Regions from separate parts of the Methylobacterium sp. 1A genome, predicted to be linked through region 4. Evidence: riboswitches for the same ligand, from Rfam matches in the RefSeq annotation. Region 4 holds a riboswitch; each other region holds the start of a gene.
The links. Region 4 has a riboswitch for cobalamin ahead of ACX9MN_RS12415 (TonB-dependent receptor plug domain-containing protein). Riboswitches for the same ligand answer to the same signal wherever they lie in the genome.
Positions count from the first base shown of each region.

Region 1: it holds a riboswitch for cobalamin, as region 4 does, so the genes downstream of both, ACX9MN_RS19205 (TonB-dependent receptor plug domain-containing protein) here and ACX9MN_RS12415 (TonB-dependent receptor plug domain-containing protein) in region 4, are expected to answer to the same signal.
Region 2: it holds a riboswitch for cobalamin, as region 4 does, so the genes downstream of both, ACX9MN_RS19220 (TonB-dependent siderophore receptor) here and ACX9MN_RS12415 (TonB-dependent receptor plug domain-containing protein) in region 4, are expected to answer to the same signal.
Region 3: it holds a riboswitch for cobalamin, as region 4 does, so the genes downstream of both, ACX9MN_RS08015 (CbtB domain-containing protein) here and ACX9MN_RS12415 (TonB-dependent receptor plug domain-containing protein) in region 4, are expected to answer to the same signal.

Region 1 covers NZ_JBYQVE010000001.1:3,984,755-3,988,776, reverse strand. The annotation lists gene ACX9MN_RS19215 (acetyltransferase domain-containing protein) at 1-839, shown strand, start outside; gene ACX9MN_RS19210 (VOC family protein) at 954-1,427, opposite strand; cobalamin riboswitch at 1,641-1,849, shown strand; gene ACX9MN_RS19205 (TonB-dependent receptor plug domain-containing protein) at 1,969-3,939, shown strand; gene ACX9MN_RS19200 (ABC transporter substrate-binding protein) at 3,948-4,022, shown strand, end outside.
Region 2 covers NZ_JBYQVE010000001.1:3,988,958-3,992,979, forward strand. The annotation lists gene ACX9MN_RS19215 (acetyltransferase domain-containing protein) at 1-162, opposite strand, end outside; gene ACX9MN_RS19220 (TonB-dependent siderophore receptor) at 162-2,219, opposite strand; cobalamin riboswitch at 2,402-2,594, opposite strand; gene ACX9MN_RS19225 (hypothetical protein) at 3,099-4,022, opposite strand, start outside.
Region 3 covers NZ_JBYQVE010000001.1:1,627,942-1,631,963, forward strand. The annotation lists gene cobW (cobalamin biosynthesis protein CobW) at 1-376, opposite strand, end outside; gene ACX9MN_RS08005 (DUF1636 domain-containing protein) at 373-774, opposite strand; gene ACX9MN_RS08010 (CbtA family protein) at 767-1,519, opposite strand; gene ACX9MN_RS08015 (CbtB domain-containing protein) at 1,536-1,718, opposite strand; cobalamin riboswitch at 1,754-1,948, opposite strand; gene ACX9MN_RS08020 (discoidin domain-containing protein) at 2,110-3,474, shown strand; gene ACX9MN_RS08025 (S10 family peptidase) at 3,497-4,022, opposite strand, start outside.
Region 4 covers NZ_JBYQVE010000001.1:2,523,443-2,527,464, forward strand. The annotation lists gene ACX9MN_RS12405 (TonB-dependent receptor) at 1-768, shown strand, start outside; gene ACX9MN_RS12410 (HoxN/HupN/NixA family nickel/cobalt transporter) at 1,168-2,223, shown strand; cobalamin riboswitch at 2,321-2,529, shown strand; gene ACX9MN_RS12415 (TonB-dependent receptor plug domain-containing protein) at 2,649-4,022, shown strand, end outside.

The sequences.
Region 1 (4,022 bases), 1.5 Mb from region 4:
ACCTCTCTGAGCTGTACTGGGGCGTCGCCAGCCCGACGCTTTGGCTTCAGGTGATCTGGTGCATCGGCGTGTGCATGATCGTCCTGGCGGCGATGATCGGCCTGCCGCGCTCGGTTCTCTTCGCGGTCGGGACGCTGATCGTTTGCGGGCACAATCTCCTCGACCCGATCCAACTCCGGCCCGATGATCCCTTCTTCGTCGCCTGGGCAATGCTGCACCAGCGCGACGTCATCGCGCTCCCATTCGGTCTAGTGGCCAAGACGACCTACCCGGTGCTTCCCTGGATCGGCGTCATCGCTCTCGGCTATGCCATCGGCCCGTGGTTCTTGCCCGGCGTCGCCCCACGGACGCGCAAGCGCCGATTTGCGGCCATCGGCATCACGATGCTGGTCGCCTTCGCGGTGCTACGCCTGGCGAACGGCTACGGGGACAAACCGTGGTTCGTCGTCGACGAGGACGCCCTGCGGACCGCGATGAGCTTCTTCGCGCTGACGAAGTATCCGCCCTCGCTGCTGTTCCTGCTGCTAACGCTCGGGATCGGGGCGCTATTGCTCGTCGCGCTGGAACGCATGGGCGACCGCCCGGTGGTCACAGCGCTGGCGGTGTTCGGCGGCGCGCCGCTCTTCTTCTACGTGTTTCACCTGACGGTTCTGCGGCTGCTCTACCACGGCGCGTTCGCGATCTGGGGCGTGACCCAAGGCACCGTGTTCGGTGTCGGCAATTACGCGTGGGTTCTGGTGTGGTACGCGGCGCTGATTCCGCCCCTCTACTTCCCGACGGCCTGGTTCTCCCGCCTCAAGGCATCGCGACGCGACATCGCTTGGCTCAAGTACCTCTGAAGTCGAACCCATCGGCTTGGCTATGCGACGGACTGGTTCCGAACCGAGGCGGTCGTTCGCCGGGCCTCCGTCGACTTCGGATCGGGATGGCAAGCGGTTCCCCGCCCGCCGGCATCAGAGATCTTGGACAGAAGCCGGCGGCTGCATGAACTCGATTGTCGCGCCGTCAGGGCCAACGGCGTAGATCACCCGCGTTCCAACCCGCGCACCGCTCGCAATCGGCTGCGGAATGCCTTGCGCCTTCCAACCGTAGGCAGCGATCCGCACCAGCAGCGCGTCGAGGTCATCGACGATAAGGGCCAGATGCGCGAAGCCAGGATCGAACGGCTTGGCCGGCGCGCTCGGTCGCTCCGGACCCTGATACTCCAGAAGTTCGATCGTTTGATCCGCGAGCGAAACGAGCGCCATGCGCACCTTCGCCCCATGCGCCCCGGTCACCTGACCGAGAAACTCGCCCCCCATCTCCCCCGTCCGCACAAGTCGCGCGCCGAGCCCGTCGATCCAGAACCGAAGGGCTTCGTCGAGGCAGGCGACCGCGAAGCCGACATGATCGGCACGCCGCACGGGGAGGCTCGTGTGTTCCGTCATGCGGGATGTCCTACCGGGAAAGAGGTCATTCGTCTGCAACGCGTCGTGGTCGGTCCCCCCGCTATGTCCGCTTCAATGCATCTGTCGTGAGGAAGCGGAAAGACAGAAACCACATCTTATGACGATCAGCCCGGCGCTCGCCCCTGCACAGCCCCTCCGACAGCAGACGCCGGGACAACGTTGCTCCGAGGATTGACGGATCGATGAGCCACAGCCTAGCTTGAGCGGGACGGTTCCCCTCGGGGATCAAAAGGGAACGCGGTGAGGCCACGCCCGTGAGGGCTCGGCTGATGCCGCGGCTGCCCCCGCAACTGTAAGCGGCGAGTCCTTCATCACGACGTCACTGGGCGGCCTCGCCCGGGAAGACGATGAGAGGGCGACGACCCGCGAGCCAGGAGACCTGCCGTCAGCCGTGGTCACACGCGGAGCTTGCCGGGCGGGGTGTCCTGGGAGGTGTCGCGGCGCCGTGGTTCCCTTGAGGACGCGGCCGCCGAGGCCTCGTTCGCGGTGACGTGCCACAGCCGTCCCCCGAGGCCGTCCCGTGTCCTGTTCCGTCCCGTCCGCGCTTCGGCGCAGCCTAGCCCTGTCCTGCGCCGTATCCGCGCTGCTCGTCTCCGCCCCCGCCCTCGCGCAGCAGGTCGCTGCGCCGTTCGCCGATGCCCAGGGAGGCGCGCAGGCCGCGGTCTCCCTGTCCGAGATCTCCGTGTCGGCTACCGGCGTGCCGACGCCGATTGCCAACACAGGATCGAGTGTCACCGTGCTCACCGACCGCCTGCTGCAGGAGCAGCAGCGCCGGACGGTGCCGGATGCCCTCCAGCAGGTGCCCGGCCTCAACGTCGTGCAGACCGGCGGCGCAGGCGGTCAGACTTCGGTCTTCATCCGCGGCACCAACTCGAACCACGTGAAGGTCCAGATCGACGGCATCGACGTCAACGACCCCTCGACCCCGAACCGCGCCTTCGACTTCAGCCAGTTGCAGACCTACGACCTTTCGCGGATCGAGGTGTTGCGCGGGCCGCAGAGTGGCCTCTACGGAGCCGACGCCATCGGCGGCGTCATCTCCGTTGTGACCAAGCGTGGCGAAGGGCCGGCACGGGCAACGGCGACCGTTGAGGGCGGCTCGTTCGGCACCTTCAACCAATTCGGCAACATCTCGGGCTCGGAGGGGATCTTCGACTACTCGGTGTCGGTCGGCCACATCCGTCAATCCGCCGTCCAGATCACCCCGTTTGAGCTACTGCCCCGCGGCGTGCCGCTGCGGACCGCCTTCACCGACATCAAGACGGTCTCGACCAAGCTCGGGGCGCAACTCACCGACGAGTTCCGTCTCAACTACGTCCTGCGCTTCTCCGATAGCGCGTATCTAGATCAGGCCGACGGCGGCTTCCCGTACGCGCCGCTGCCGTACCGTAACCTCAACGACCAGCAGCAACTGATTATGAGGGGCGAGGCCGAGTGGACGCCGGTGCCGGGCTTCCACAATGTCTTCGGCGCGAACTACTCCAAGTTCGACCGCCTGTTCGCCGGCCCGCTCGACCCGCTAGCGCCGCCGACGCCCACCACCTACCTCGGTGAACGAACCCGGTTCGATTACCGCGGCGACTGGCAATTCTCACCCGGCAACCTCGTGCTGTTCGGTGCCCAGCGCGAGGATGAGCGCTTCGAGACGACCGGCATCGACCGGTCCAACGGCAACACCGCCGGTTTCGCCGAGCTTCAGACGACGCCCTTCGCGGGCGCCGCGCTGGTCGCCAACATCCGGCACGACGCGAACGACCAGTTCGGCGGCGCGACCACCTTCCGGGTGGCGCCGAGCTACATCGTGCCCGGCACTGGGACCCGCCTGAAGGGCAGCGTCGGCACCGGTTTCAAGCCGCCGACCCTAAGCCAGCTCTATCAGGACTATCCGGGCTTCCGCTTCTTCGGGAACCCGAACCTGCGGCCCGAGGAGAGCTTCGGATTCGACGGCGGCTTCGAGCAGCCGCTGTTCGACGGGTTCGTGACCGTGGGTGCGACCTACTATCAGACCGACTTCAAGAACCTGATCCAGACGGCCTACTACCCGACTTTCTCGACCAACGTGAACGTCGGCCGTGCGACCGCCTACGGCACCGAGAGCTTCATCGCCCTGCGTTTCAACGAGTTCTGGAGCGGGCGGCTGGACTGGACCACCACGGTGACGAAGGACGAGATCGCCCACCAGGAGCTGCTGCGTCGGCCCCGCAACAAGGTCAGCGCGACCGCGATTTGGAACCTGATGCCGGGCCTGACCATGACCGGCACGCTCATCGTGCTGGGGTCGTTCGTGGACGGAAACAGGGACTTCTCCGTGCCCCGCCTGAAGGCCCCCGGCTTCACGCTGGTGAACCTGTCGGTCAACTACGCCTGGAGCGAGACCCTGACAGTGTTCGGGCGGATCGATAACCTGTTCGACCAGCGCTACCAGAACCCGACCGGTTTCCAGGGTCCGGGGCTCGCCGTCTACGGCGGCGTCCGCGTGACATCGTTCTGAGGTCGCGGATGAGGTCGCGCCTCACGCTCGCCCTCGTGGCAGTCATGTCCGCCGTAGCCAGTGGTGCGGCGGCGGCACCCGTG
Region 2 (4,022 bases), 1.5 Mb from region 4:
CATCGGGTCGGCGACCGAAACGTGCAGGAACCAGGTTTCCCGCAGGTGGTCGAGGAGCATCAGCACCATCACCAGCCCGCGCAATGCGTCGATGGAGGCGATACGGCCGGTCGTGCCCGATGCCTCTGTCGCCGCCTCCAGCGTGCCCGGACGCACGCCCATCAGAACCGCGCCGTCATGCTGACGGTCACCCGCCGGGGCTCGCCGACGCCGACCCAGAAGGCGTTGTAGGAGCGCTCGTAGTAGGTCTCGTCGAAGATGTTATCGACGTTGAGCCCGAACCGCAGGTTCTCGTAGCGGTAGTAGGCCAGGGCGTCGGTCAACACGTAGCCCGGGAGCCGGAACCCCTCGTTGCCGCTGTCCCCAAGGCGCGAGCCGACAGCCCGGACGCCGCCACCGAACCCGAAGCCCTTCCAGTCGCCGGCCTGGACTTCGTAGACGCCGAGCAGGCTGCCCGAGTGGCGCGGAATGTTGAGGAGCGGCGAGCCAACCCTGAGAACCTCGTCGCGGGTCACCGCCGCGTCGATGAACGCATAGCCGCCGATAACCCGGAACTCGGGTGTAACCTGTCCGACGAAGCTCAGGTCGAAGCCCTGGCTACGCACGGCGCCGGCGGCAATCTGGAAGAAGAAGTCCCTCGGGTCGGTCGTGAGGACGTTCTCCTTCTCGATGTGGAACGCCGCGCCGGTCACGCTCAGGCCGGTGAAGAGATCGAGCTTGACGCCGGCCTCGTAGCCGAAGCCGGTCTCGGGGGCGAAGGGACGGGTCGCGATGTCGAAGCCGGTGTTGGGCCGGAACGAGGCCGCCACGTTGCCGTAGAACGAGAGGAAGGTGAGCGGCTGGTAGACGAGACCTGCACGCGGTGAGAAGCCGGTCCGGTCCTGCTCCGCGCGCTCGTTGCCGACCTTGTCGCGGAAGGTCTGGTTATAGAAGTCGGTCCGGTTGCCGAGGAGCAGCTTCCATTCCGGGCTGAGCGCGATCTGGTCCTGGACGTAGACGGCGGTGTTGCCGACGTTCTCGCTCGCGCTGTAGCGCCGGGTGAAGGGCGCCTTGGGCTGGCCGTAGACCGGGTTGAACAGGTCGAGGGCGAAGGGGTCGAGCCGCGGCGTCGAGCGCAGCAGGTTCTCGGTGCTGTTGTAGCGCTCGTACTCCAGGCCGAGCAGCACGGTGTGGGCGAACGGCCCGGTGTCGAAATGCCCAACGAGCTCGGCCTGCCCGATGGCCACGCCCCATGTGAAGTCGTGCCGGCGGAACTCGCGCAGCAGGGTGCGGCCGTCGTCGAGAAGGCCGGTCGCGCCGGTCTGCAGGCCGGTCAGGCTGCCGGTGTTGAAGTGGCCGGCGACCCTGAGCTGCCAGTCGGCATTGAAGGCGTGATCGAGGCGGATCTGCAGGATCCCGGCTTCTGACACCGAGTTGTCGCCCGGCTCACCGAAGAAGCGCGAGCGCGGTACGAGGCCCAGGCGGTTGTTCACTGCGACCGTCCCGCGGTCGAAGGTCTGGCGGTTGCGGAGGTATTGCGCCTCGACGGTCAACTTGGTGTCCGGGCTGATCAGCCAGCTCACCACGGGCGCAGCTAGGACGCGGTCGCCGTCGACGAAATCGCGGAAGCTGTCCTGCCTCGCGAGCGCGCCGTTGAAGCGGTAGAGGACGGTGCCCTCCTCGTTCAGTGGCCCGCCGGCGTCGACGGTGGTGCGCGCTGTTCCGAAGCTCCCGAACAGCGTGCCCATCTCGACGAAGGGCAAGGCCACGGGCTGCTTGGTCAGGATGTTGATGGTGCCGCCGGGGTCGCTGCGCCCATAGAGTGCCCCGCTCGGTCCTTTGAGCACCTCGATGGACTGAACGTTCTGGGTGTCCGGCGCGCCGTTGTAACCGCGGGCAATGTTGAAGCCGTTGAAGAAGATGTCCTGGGTGGCGAAGCCGCGCACAGAGTAGAGCGCGAGGTTCTGGGCGCCGAAATCGTTCTGCTTGCCGACTCCCGGCACGTAATCCAAGGCGCGCTCGACGCGCGTGGCGGCGGTGTCCCGCAGGACCTCCTGGGGCACGACGTCGACCTGCTGGGGCAGAGAGAGCCGCGGCGTCACGGTCTTGGTCCCGCTGTAGAGATCCTTGACCTGGTAGGTGGGGGCCGAGGTGTAGCTGCCCTCGACCGAGAGCGGGTCGAGAACGACCGAAGCCGGGGCTGCGTCGGCTCGTGGGCCTTGGGCAGTCGCTGGGGGCACACCAAGGGAGACGAGCGCCAAAGATGTGACGGATGCGCGAAGCCGCCATTGCGAAGCGGGATGGGACACGGGCCTAGGACCTCGGGACGGCAGTGGCACGTCACCGCGAACGAGGCCTGGGCGACCACCTCACGAGGCGGCGCTTCGACACCCGCCAGGACACCCCGCCCGACGCGTTTCGCGTGTGACCACGGCTGACGGCAGGTCTCCTGGCTCACGGGTCGTCGCCCTCGCACCGTCTTCCCGGGGCGACCCAGTGACATGGTGGTGAAGGGCTCGCCGCTTACAGTTGCGGGGACAGCCGTGGCTTCAGGCTTACACCCTCACCGCGTTCCCTTTTGATCCCCGAGGGGAACCGTCACGGCCCAGCTACAGCCTCACGGACTCGTGAGTCAACGCGAACGTCCCGATAGCTCTGCCTTGATGCCGCTGTCGGATCTCGGCCATTTCCTGCCAGAGGTCGAACGACCGCTTTTTGAGTTTGATACTTTGAAGCAGACTGGCCGAAAACCACCCATGCCAGTCGTACGGATAGCTCACGTAGTATCTCGAATTTAGCGCGCCCCTACACCATCCCGGAATGCATGGAGACTATGACCTGCACCAATTGGCGGAAGCGTAGAGGTATTGGATCGCGGACTTGATCCTTGGAGAGGCCCTCTCAACCGTCGCCGGAAACGAGCTTCTGCGCGCGGTCTTCCCGAAGATGCGGACAAGCACCGCCCCAAAGGCATCGAGGTGACGCTGACGGCATCCTCCCGCGTTAGGTCGATCCAAGGCGTGAACACGTCATCCGCCCATTCGGTGACGTCGCGGCCCAAGCCTGAAGTCCCGGGCGCCTTCTGCCGGCTTCAGGCCCGCGGGCCATCCGCTCGTCGCCTAGTGAGGTGCCGGCACCCGGGCGTGAGCCGTCGCCAGCCAGCTGCGCAGCGCGTCCGGATTGATCCACCCTGCCTCCATGGCCGCGGCAGCCAGCATGACGAACACCACTACCCAAACCACTGCCGTCGTTCGGCCTTCGGTGCGCCGATAGGCAGCCATGGCCCCGGCGAGCGGGCCGTCGGCCAGCGCTTCATAATCGGTGTCGTCGAGAAAGCCATAGAGCTTGGTGCGCCACGCTGCCCTAGACGCCTCGACAACGCCGAGGAACCGGCGGTTCGTCGAGACCGACACGGCGTAGGAGATGCCGACATACGCCGCTACGACGGCGTACAGACCGGCGAAGCCGGCCCCTCCGGCCCCTCCGCCTTTCGCGGCGTCGATGGCGAGCCGGACCACGAGCGCGCCGATCGCCACGGCCACGTCTCGCCAAACGGCCGCGGATAGGTCGCGGGACTGCTGAAGGAGCTTCTGTACCTCGTCGGACAGCGTCTTGCGCAGATCGGACAAGGCCTTCAACGTGTCCTTGCTGCCGGCGCGTAGGTGCGCCTTGTACAGAAGCCGGGCTGAGTCCAGGGCCGGCCCGACCCGCTTCGGCAGCCCCGCCCGGAAGCTCTCCCCCGCGGTCCACTCCCGCGACAGCTCGGCAGACAGGAAGGTATGCCGCACCTCGACGTCGGTACCCTCCAGGTAAACCCAGGCCGCGGCGGCCTGCTGCGCATCGAACCCATCCGCGCCGAGACCGCCGTCCCCCAGCATGAGCTTGCGCGGCGGCTGGCCGGCGAGCATCGCCATGGGCGTGGCGCCGTCGCGGTAGAGCTCGTTCGGCAGCGACAGGGCGATCATCGTTCCGGCTGCCTCCCGCCACGCCGGTTCGGCGGGACCCTCGACCCTTGCGGCTCCGGCCACGTAGGGCTCGATCCG
Region 3 (4,022 bases), 900 kb from region 4:
TCACCCGCGAGCGGATCGCCGGCCACTGGAATGCCTGGACCAGCGGCTTCGGCAGGGCGAGGCCGGAGGTCTCGATCAGGATGTGCTCCGGCGGCTCGGCGCGGCCGAGAAGGGTCTCCAGCGCCGGCACGAAATCGTCCGCGACCGTGCAGCAGATGCAGCCGTTCGGCAGCTCGACGATGGCGTCCTCGGTGCAGCCCTCGACGCCGCAGGCCGCCAGGAAGGACTTGTCGAAGCCGATATCACCGAACTCGTTCACCAGGATCGCGAGGCGGCGCCCCTTGGCGTTCTCGACCACGTGGCGGACGAGGGTCGTCTTGCCGGCCCCGAGGAAGCCGGTGATGATGGTGCAGGGGATCTTGTTCACGAGGGTCATTCCGCGGGCTCCAGGGTGCCGGCGGGGACCGGGCGGGGTTCTGGGAAAGGGGGAATGCGGGCGATCACGCCCTTGCGGAACGCCTCCGGACGCTCGCGCCAGGGCACGATGCCGTCCGGGGTCGCCGCGTAGGCCGCGAGCCCGCCGAGGATGATCTCGGCCGAGGCGGCGGGATCCATGTCGCCGTAGACGTAGGTCCAGCGGTCGGCCGCGGCGACCGCCACGGTGCAGGGCCGCTTGCAGACCGACAGGCACTCCACCGCCTCGACCCGCAGGTCCGGCGTGGCGCCGCTCCGCGCCCGGAGCGCCTCCAGCAGGCGGGCCCCGGCGCGGGGCCCGTCGGGGTCGTCGTCCGGCCGGCGGCAGGTGGTGCAGACGTAGAGAACGGTCTCAGGCACGGGCCGCTCCCCGATCCGCGCCGCGGGCGAAGGCCTGCCACGCCCAGCCGAGCCCCAGCCCGATCAGGATCCAGAACACGAAGCTGATGGCGAGCGACCGCGCGGCGAATTGCGCGGCGAGCGCCGCCGGAAGTTCGGACGCGGCCTCGGGCGCCTGCGGGGCGCCGACGACGTGCGGCGCGATGATCAGGACGAGCCCCCCGAGGATCGTGATCAGCGCGCGGCGGATCGTGATCAGGTAGAGCCCCATGCCGGTCGCCGCGGCGGTCATCACCCACCACGCCTGGCGCGTCGCGAGCGGGGCCGCCGCGCTGCCGGGCAATTCCGGCGGCAGGCCGAGGCCCGGCGCGAGGGCGACGCTGGCGAAGCCCGCCACCGCGAAGGCGAGGCCGACCTGCGGCGTGGGCTCGCGGCCGCAGGCGAGCATCACCGCGCCGAGCAGCAGCGCGTAGCCGACGCCGCCCACGAGGGTCGCGAGCCCGGTGAAGGCCATCCGCGGCAGGCCGGGCGCGGGCTGCCATTCCGGCGCGGCGTCGGGGGCGGCGTGGTCGTGCCCGGCATGAGCCAGCACGATCGGGAACGCCTTGATCGGGAGCGCCTTGGCAGCCCGGTTCGGCGCCTCCTGCTGCTCGTAGCGCTCGGCCGCGACGATCAGCGGCGAGGTCAGCGTGAGTTCGAGGCCCGTCACGATGGCAGCCGCGAAGAAGCCGGCGGCGAGGGCCGCCGACAGGAGCCGGATGATCATCCCTGGTCCGGGGAGGTCAGTGGCAGGGGAAGTTCTGGGTGTGCCGGAAATCGTGCGCCGCGTTGTGGAGCGCGATCGCCGGCGAGAAACCCGCCATGAACAGCAGGCCGAGGCCCAGCACGGCCGCGAGCGCGACGGCGATGGGGCGCTCCGACGCGCGGGTGCCGGCGGCGACGGGGGCGAGGGTTTGCGTCGTCATCAGAAGCGTCTCCAGCCGCCCCACCGGCGGCATTGCGGGATCCTGTCGCGACGGCAGGTCTCCTGGCTCGCGGCTCGGCGCGCCCACCGCCTTCCCGGATCGCTCCGGTGGCGCATGGCGGGCGCTCGCCGCTCACAGTTGCGGGGGCAGCCGCGGAATCGGGGCCTCAAACCCCTCACCGCATTCCCTTTTCACCCCGTCTCCGGGGCACCGTCGCCCGGCCGTTGTAGACGCATGGCCGCCGGGACACAACGGAGGGGCGCCGGATCGCGGCCGTTTCCCGCGCCCGCCCCGCGATCGGGGCGGGCTTGACGGCCGCGCCCCGGAGCGGGCACCGCCGCACCCGATACCCGCCCGGCCCCGGCGCGGGCGCTGAACTCCCGGAGACCCGATGGCCCCGACAGACGATCCGACCCCGGTTCTCGTCGATCTCGCGGCCGGCCGTGAGCCGCGGATCGTCTCCGATGCGGGCACGGGAACGACGTGGCTCGAGGTCGACCTCGGCGGCCGCTTCCCGATCCATTCCGTCGCCCTGCGGCCGGGGGAGGGGGCGGTTCCCGCGGAGCCCGGCGACGTCGCGGTGGCGGTCTCGCAGGACGGCGTGACGTGGGCCGAGCCGGGCTTCGCCGGCTGGACCGCGACCCCGGACGCCCTCGTCGCCGCGATCGTCCCCGACGAGCGGGCCTGGGCGCGCGCGGTCCGGATCGCCGCGCCCGAACCGGCCCGGATCGCCGGCATCGGCATCCGCGCCGACGAGGCCGCGGTCGACCTGATCGCGCTGCGGGCGATGCTCGACCTCGACGTGACGCTCCTGAACGAGAAGCCCGGCGCCAACGTCTACGTCACCTACGCGCTCCAGTCGGCGCCCGACCGCGCCAGCCACGCCCTGGTCGGCCTGGCGCTGTTCGAGAACGGCGCCTTCGGCAACTGCCTCGTCCAGTACATCATCGCGGTGTCCATCGCGAAGGCGCTCAACCTGAAGTACATCAAGGTGCCCAAGGTTGACCGCAGCAAGGTGATCTTCCTGACCGAGCGGCTGACCTGCGACGGCATCACCTTCATCCCGCCGGACGAGCCGCTGCCGTCGGACGGCTACTTCCTGTCGGGCCTGTATTTCGACCCGACGCAGTTCGAGCGCGTGACCGCGCTGCGGGGGCCGACGGATTCGCGCGCGATCGTGCAGAGCGTGATCCGGCCGCTGTTCAACGGCCTGCCGAAGAGCTTCCCGGTGAAGCCCCACGACCAACTCCTGATCCACATCCGGTCGGGCGACATCTTCAGCACCTGGGTCGATCCGCACTATCCGCAGCCGCCCTTCGCGTTCTACCGGATGGTCATCGACCGGCTCCTGGCCGAGGGTCGGATCCGCTCGGTCAAGCTCGTCTTCGAGAACAGGCTGAACCCGGTCATCGCCGAGGTGGAGGCGTACGCCGAGCGGCGCGGACTGCCGGTGGAGATCCAGAGCGAGTCGCTGATCTCCGACGTCGCGGCGCTGGTGAACGGCCGCTACCTCGTCTTCGGGCTGGGGACCTTCGGGCCGGGGATCTGCCACCTCTCGGACCACGTCGAGCAGGTCTTCTACTTCGCGTCGAACTGGCCGCAGGGCTTCCAGTCGATCCCCACCATCGGGAAAGTGGTCGAGGTCCGCGATCTCGAGGGCCGCTACATGAAGGTCGGCGAGTGGCAGAACACCGACGCGCAGCGCCGGACGATGGTGGATTACCCGGCCGAGGCCCTCGCCTTCGACGACGCGTGACCGGCGCGGCGGGCCGGAGGCGCTACGGCGCGGTCCTGAGATGTTCGGCGGGGGCTCCGGCCGGACGGGTCGAGCCGGCGTCGCGCACCTTCAGGGCGTCCGTGTACATCCGCTCCACGTCCGTCCGGAAGGCGGCGCGCGAATCCGGACGCGTGTAGAACATGTGCCCGCCCGGATAGACCGCGAGGCTCAGGCGGCCGGCGGCGTAGGCGGGGACCTGCGCCAGCAGGAGCTTCGAGGCGAAGTAGGGCGTCACCAGGTCGGTGAAGCCGTGCGCCACGAGGACGCGCAGGTGCCCGTCGAGCGCCAGATCGCCCTTCAGGTTCGACAGGACCTCGGGCGCCTGCCGGCCCGAGCCCCAGCTCCAGCCGCGATTGACGGCGTTGTTCAGGAGCTCGTAGCGCATGTTGGTCACCGGCCATTTCAGCGTCCGCGCGTAGAGGTCGAGCATCGCGCTCGTCAGCGGTGCCTGGAGGGCGGTGAGCTGGGGATCCTCGAAGCTCGACTGGGCGGCGTCCGGGTTCGGGTCCCAGCCGGTGATGCCGGTG
Region 4 (4,022 bases):
ATCGTCAACCCGAAGCTCGGCCTCGTGCTCGGGCCGTGGTTCGACACCGAACTGTATGTGAACTACGGCGGCGGCTTCCACTCGAACGACGTGCGCGGCGTGACCGCTACCGTCGATCCGACGTCGTCCCTCTTCAACACGACCCGCTCACCCTTCCTCGTGCCGTCCACGGGCTACGAGATCGGTCTACGAAACCGGTCCATCGCCGGGCTGGAGACGGCGGTCGCGCTGTTCCGGCTCGACTTCGCCTCGGAGAACCTGTTCCAGGGCGACACCGGCACGACGGAGCCGAGCCGTCCGACCCGACGCTTCGGCGTCGAGTGGACAAACCGCTATGCGGTCACGCCGTGGCTCTCGCTGGAGGGCGATCTCACGATTACCAACGCCCGGTTCTCGGACTACGATCCGGTCGGCAACCGGGTGCCGGAAGCCCCCACGACCATCGCTTCGGCGGGCGTGATCTTCGGCGAGCCACTCGGCTGGTTCGGGTCGTTGCGGTTCCGCTATTTCGGCCCGCGCCCGCTGATCGAGGACAACTCGATCCGTTCGCGCCCGACGGCGCTCCTTAACGGCCGGGTCGGCTACAACTTCGAGAACGGCATCAGCGTCTCGTTGGACGTACTGAACCTGACGAACAGCAAGTCCGACCAGATCACCTACGCCTACGTATCCCGCCTGCCTGGCGAGCCGGCCGAGGGGCTAATCGACCGCGTCTTTCACCCTGTCGAGCCCACGGCCGTGCGCCTCACCATCGCCGGGCGGTTCTGATGCGTCGTCATCGACCCGACAACATCGCGAACGCCTCCGCGAAGCGCGTAACACCGGTTTCGGTCGGTGATGGCGCCCGACCCAAACGAAGCGGTGACGCCGGACGCAGAGCCTCGATGGCTCGCGCGCATCGCTACGTCGTCGGCATGATGCCCCTGCTGGAAGCCATCATGCGAGACCAGGGGCGCTCCGCCCAGGCCGTCGCGACTGAACTGACGCGACGCGCCGTGCAAAAGCCGCGCGGCGGGGTGATCTGGACATCGGCGGACGCGCAGAGGCTCCTGCGCCGCTCAAGCATTGGCCGGGAGATGCATCGACACGGTGGTCAGGCGGGCGACGGGATCCCGCCAAGCCGCCGCGGCGTGGCAAGGTCGGACGGATAGGGGATGGAAAAAAGGGATGGTCCAATCGAAGGGTACGGCGCCCGGCGTCGTCCGGCGCCGTATCGGTCTGCTCTACCTCGTCCTGATCGCGGCCAACATCGCGGTGTGGTCCTGGGCCTACGGCCTGTTCGCGGGGCAGCCGGCCCTGCTCTCGACCGCGCTGCTGGCCTACGTCTTCGGGCTGCGTCACGCGGTCGATCCCGACCACATCGCCGCCATCGACAATGTCACGCGCAAGCTGATGCAGGCGGGCCAGAGGCCGGTCTCGGTCGGCTTCTGGTTCGCGCTCGGACACTCCACCGTCGTGGTGGTGGCAGCGGCCGCGGTTGCGCTGGCCTCGACCACCCTGATCACGGCCTCGGAAGGCTACCGGGAACTCGGCGGCCTGATCGGCACCGGCGTCTCGGCCGCCTTCCTCATCATCATCGGCATCGTGAACCTCGTTGTCTTGGTGGGCGTCTGGCGCGCGTTTCGACAGGTTAGGCGCACCGGCCGCTACGTCGAGGCTGACCTCGACATGCTGCTCGCCAACCAAGGCGTTCTCGCCCGGATCCTCCGGCCGCTGTTCCGCCTCGTAACGCGCTCATGGCACATGTACCCGCTGGGTCTGCTGTTCGCGCTCGGCTTCGACACCGCCACGGAGGTGAGCCTCTTCGGACTGTCGGCCGCCCAGGCGAGCCAAGGCACCGACATCTGGACGATCCTGGTCTTCCCGGCGCTGTTTACAGCAGGGATGACGCTGGTCGACGCGACCGATGGCGTGCTGATGCTCGGCGCCTACAGCTGGGCCTATGTCCAGCCGATGCGGAAGCTGTTCTACAACCTCACCATCACCCTGGTGTCGGTGGCGGTCGCGCTGGTGGTCGGCACGCTGGAGGCGCTGAACCTCCTGGCGGGCAAACTCAACCTCCAGGGCTGGTTCTGGCAGCGGGTCGCCGCAATCAACGACCATTTCGGCGTGATGGGCTTCGGCATCGTGGGCCTATTCGCGGCGGCGTGGCTCCTGTCGTTCCTTATCTATCGCCTCGGTGGGTTCGACCGTGTCGAGGTTAGACCGGCAGATGCCCCCTGACCGCTCAAGCCTAACAACCAGGACAACGGTCGATCCGTCCCGGACGCCACAAATCTGAACAACTTGTTTCCACACGTTGACGGATAGACACACCGCAGCCTAGCTTGAGCGTGACGGTTCCCCTCGGGGATCAAAAGGGAACGCGGTGAGGCCACGCCCGTGAGGGCTCGGCCGATGCCGCGGCTGCCCCCGCAACTGTAAGCGGCGAGTCCTTCATCACGACGTCACTGGGCGGCCTCGCCCGGGAAGACGATGAGAGGGCGACGACCCGCGAGCCAGGAGACCTGCCGTCAGCCGTGGTCACACGCGGAGCTTGCCGGGCGGGGTGTCCTGGGAGGTGTCGCGGCGTCGTGGTTCCCTTGCGGACGCGACTGCCGAGGCCTCGTTCGCGGTGACGTGCCACAGCCGTCCCCCGAGGCCGTCCCGTGTCCTATCCCGTTCCCACCGCGCTTCGGCGTAGCCTGGCGCTGTCCTGCGCCGCATCCGCGCTGCTCGTCTCCATTCCCGCCCGCGCGCAGCAGGTCGCCGCGCCCTTCGCCGATGCTCAGGGAGGCACGCAGGCCGCGGTCTCGCTGTCCGAGATCTCCGTCTCTTCCACCGGCGTGCCTACGCCGATCGCCAACACGGGTTCTAGCGTCACCGTCCTCACCGACCGCCTGCTTCAGGAGCAGCAGCGCCGGACGGTGCCGGATGCCCTGCAGCAGGTGCCGGGCCTCAACGTCGTGCAGACCGGCGGCGCCGGCGGCCAGACCTCGGTCTTCGTCCGCGGCACCAACTCGAACCACGTGAAGGTCCAGATCGACGGCATCGACGTCAACGACCCCTCGACCCCGAACCGCTCCTTCGATTTCAGCCAGCTGCAGACCTACGACCTCTCGCGGATCGAAGTGCTGCGCGGGCCCCAGAGCGGCCTCTACGGGGCCGACGCCATCGGCGGCGTCATCTCCGTCGTGACCAAGCGCGGCGAGGGCCCGGCCCGGGCGACGGCGACGGTCGAGGGCGGCTCGTTCGGCACGTTCAACCAGTTCGGCAACATCTCCGGCTCGGAGGGGATCTTCGACTACTCGGTTTCGGTCGGCCACATCCGGCAATCCGCCGTCCAGGTCACGCCGTTCGAATTGCTGCCTCGCGGGGTGCCGTTGCGGACCGCCTTCACCGACATCAAGACGGTCTCGACCAAGCTCGGGGCGCAACTCACCGACGAGTTCCGTCTCAACTACGTCCTGCGCTTCTCCGATAGCGCGTATCTAGATCAGGCCGACGGCGGCTTCCCGTACGCGCCGCTGCCGTACCGTAACCTCAACGACCAGCAGCAACTGATTATGAGGGGCGAGGCCGAGTGGACGCCGGTGCCGGGCTTCCACAATGTCTTCGGCGCGAACTACTCCAAGTTCGACCGCCTGTTCGCCGGCCCGCTCGACCCGCTAGCGCCGCCGACGCCCACCACCTACCTCGGTGAACGAACCCGGTTCGATTACCGCGGCGACTGGCAATTCTCACCCGGCAACCTCGTGCTGTTCGGTGCCCAGCGCGAGGATGAGCGCTTCGAGACGACCGGCATCGACCGGTCCAACGGCAACACCGCCGGCTTCGCCGAGCTTCAGACGATGCCCTTCGCGGGCGCCGCGCTGGTCGCCAACATCCGGCGCGACGCGAACGACCAGTTCGGCGGCGCGACCACTTACCGGGTGGCGCCGAGCTACATCGTGCCCGTCACTGGGACCCGCCTGAAGGGCAGCGTCGGCACCGGTTTCAAGCCGCCGACCCTAAGCCAGCTCTATCAGGACTATCCGGGCTTC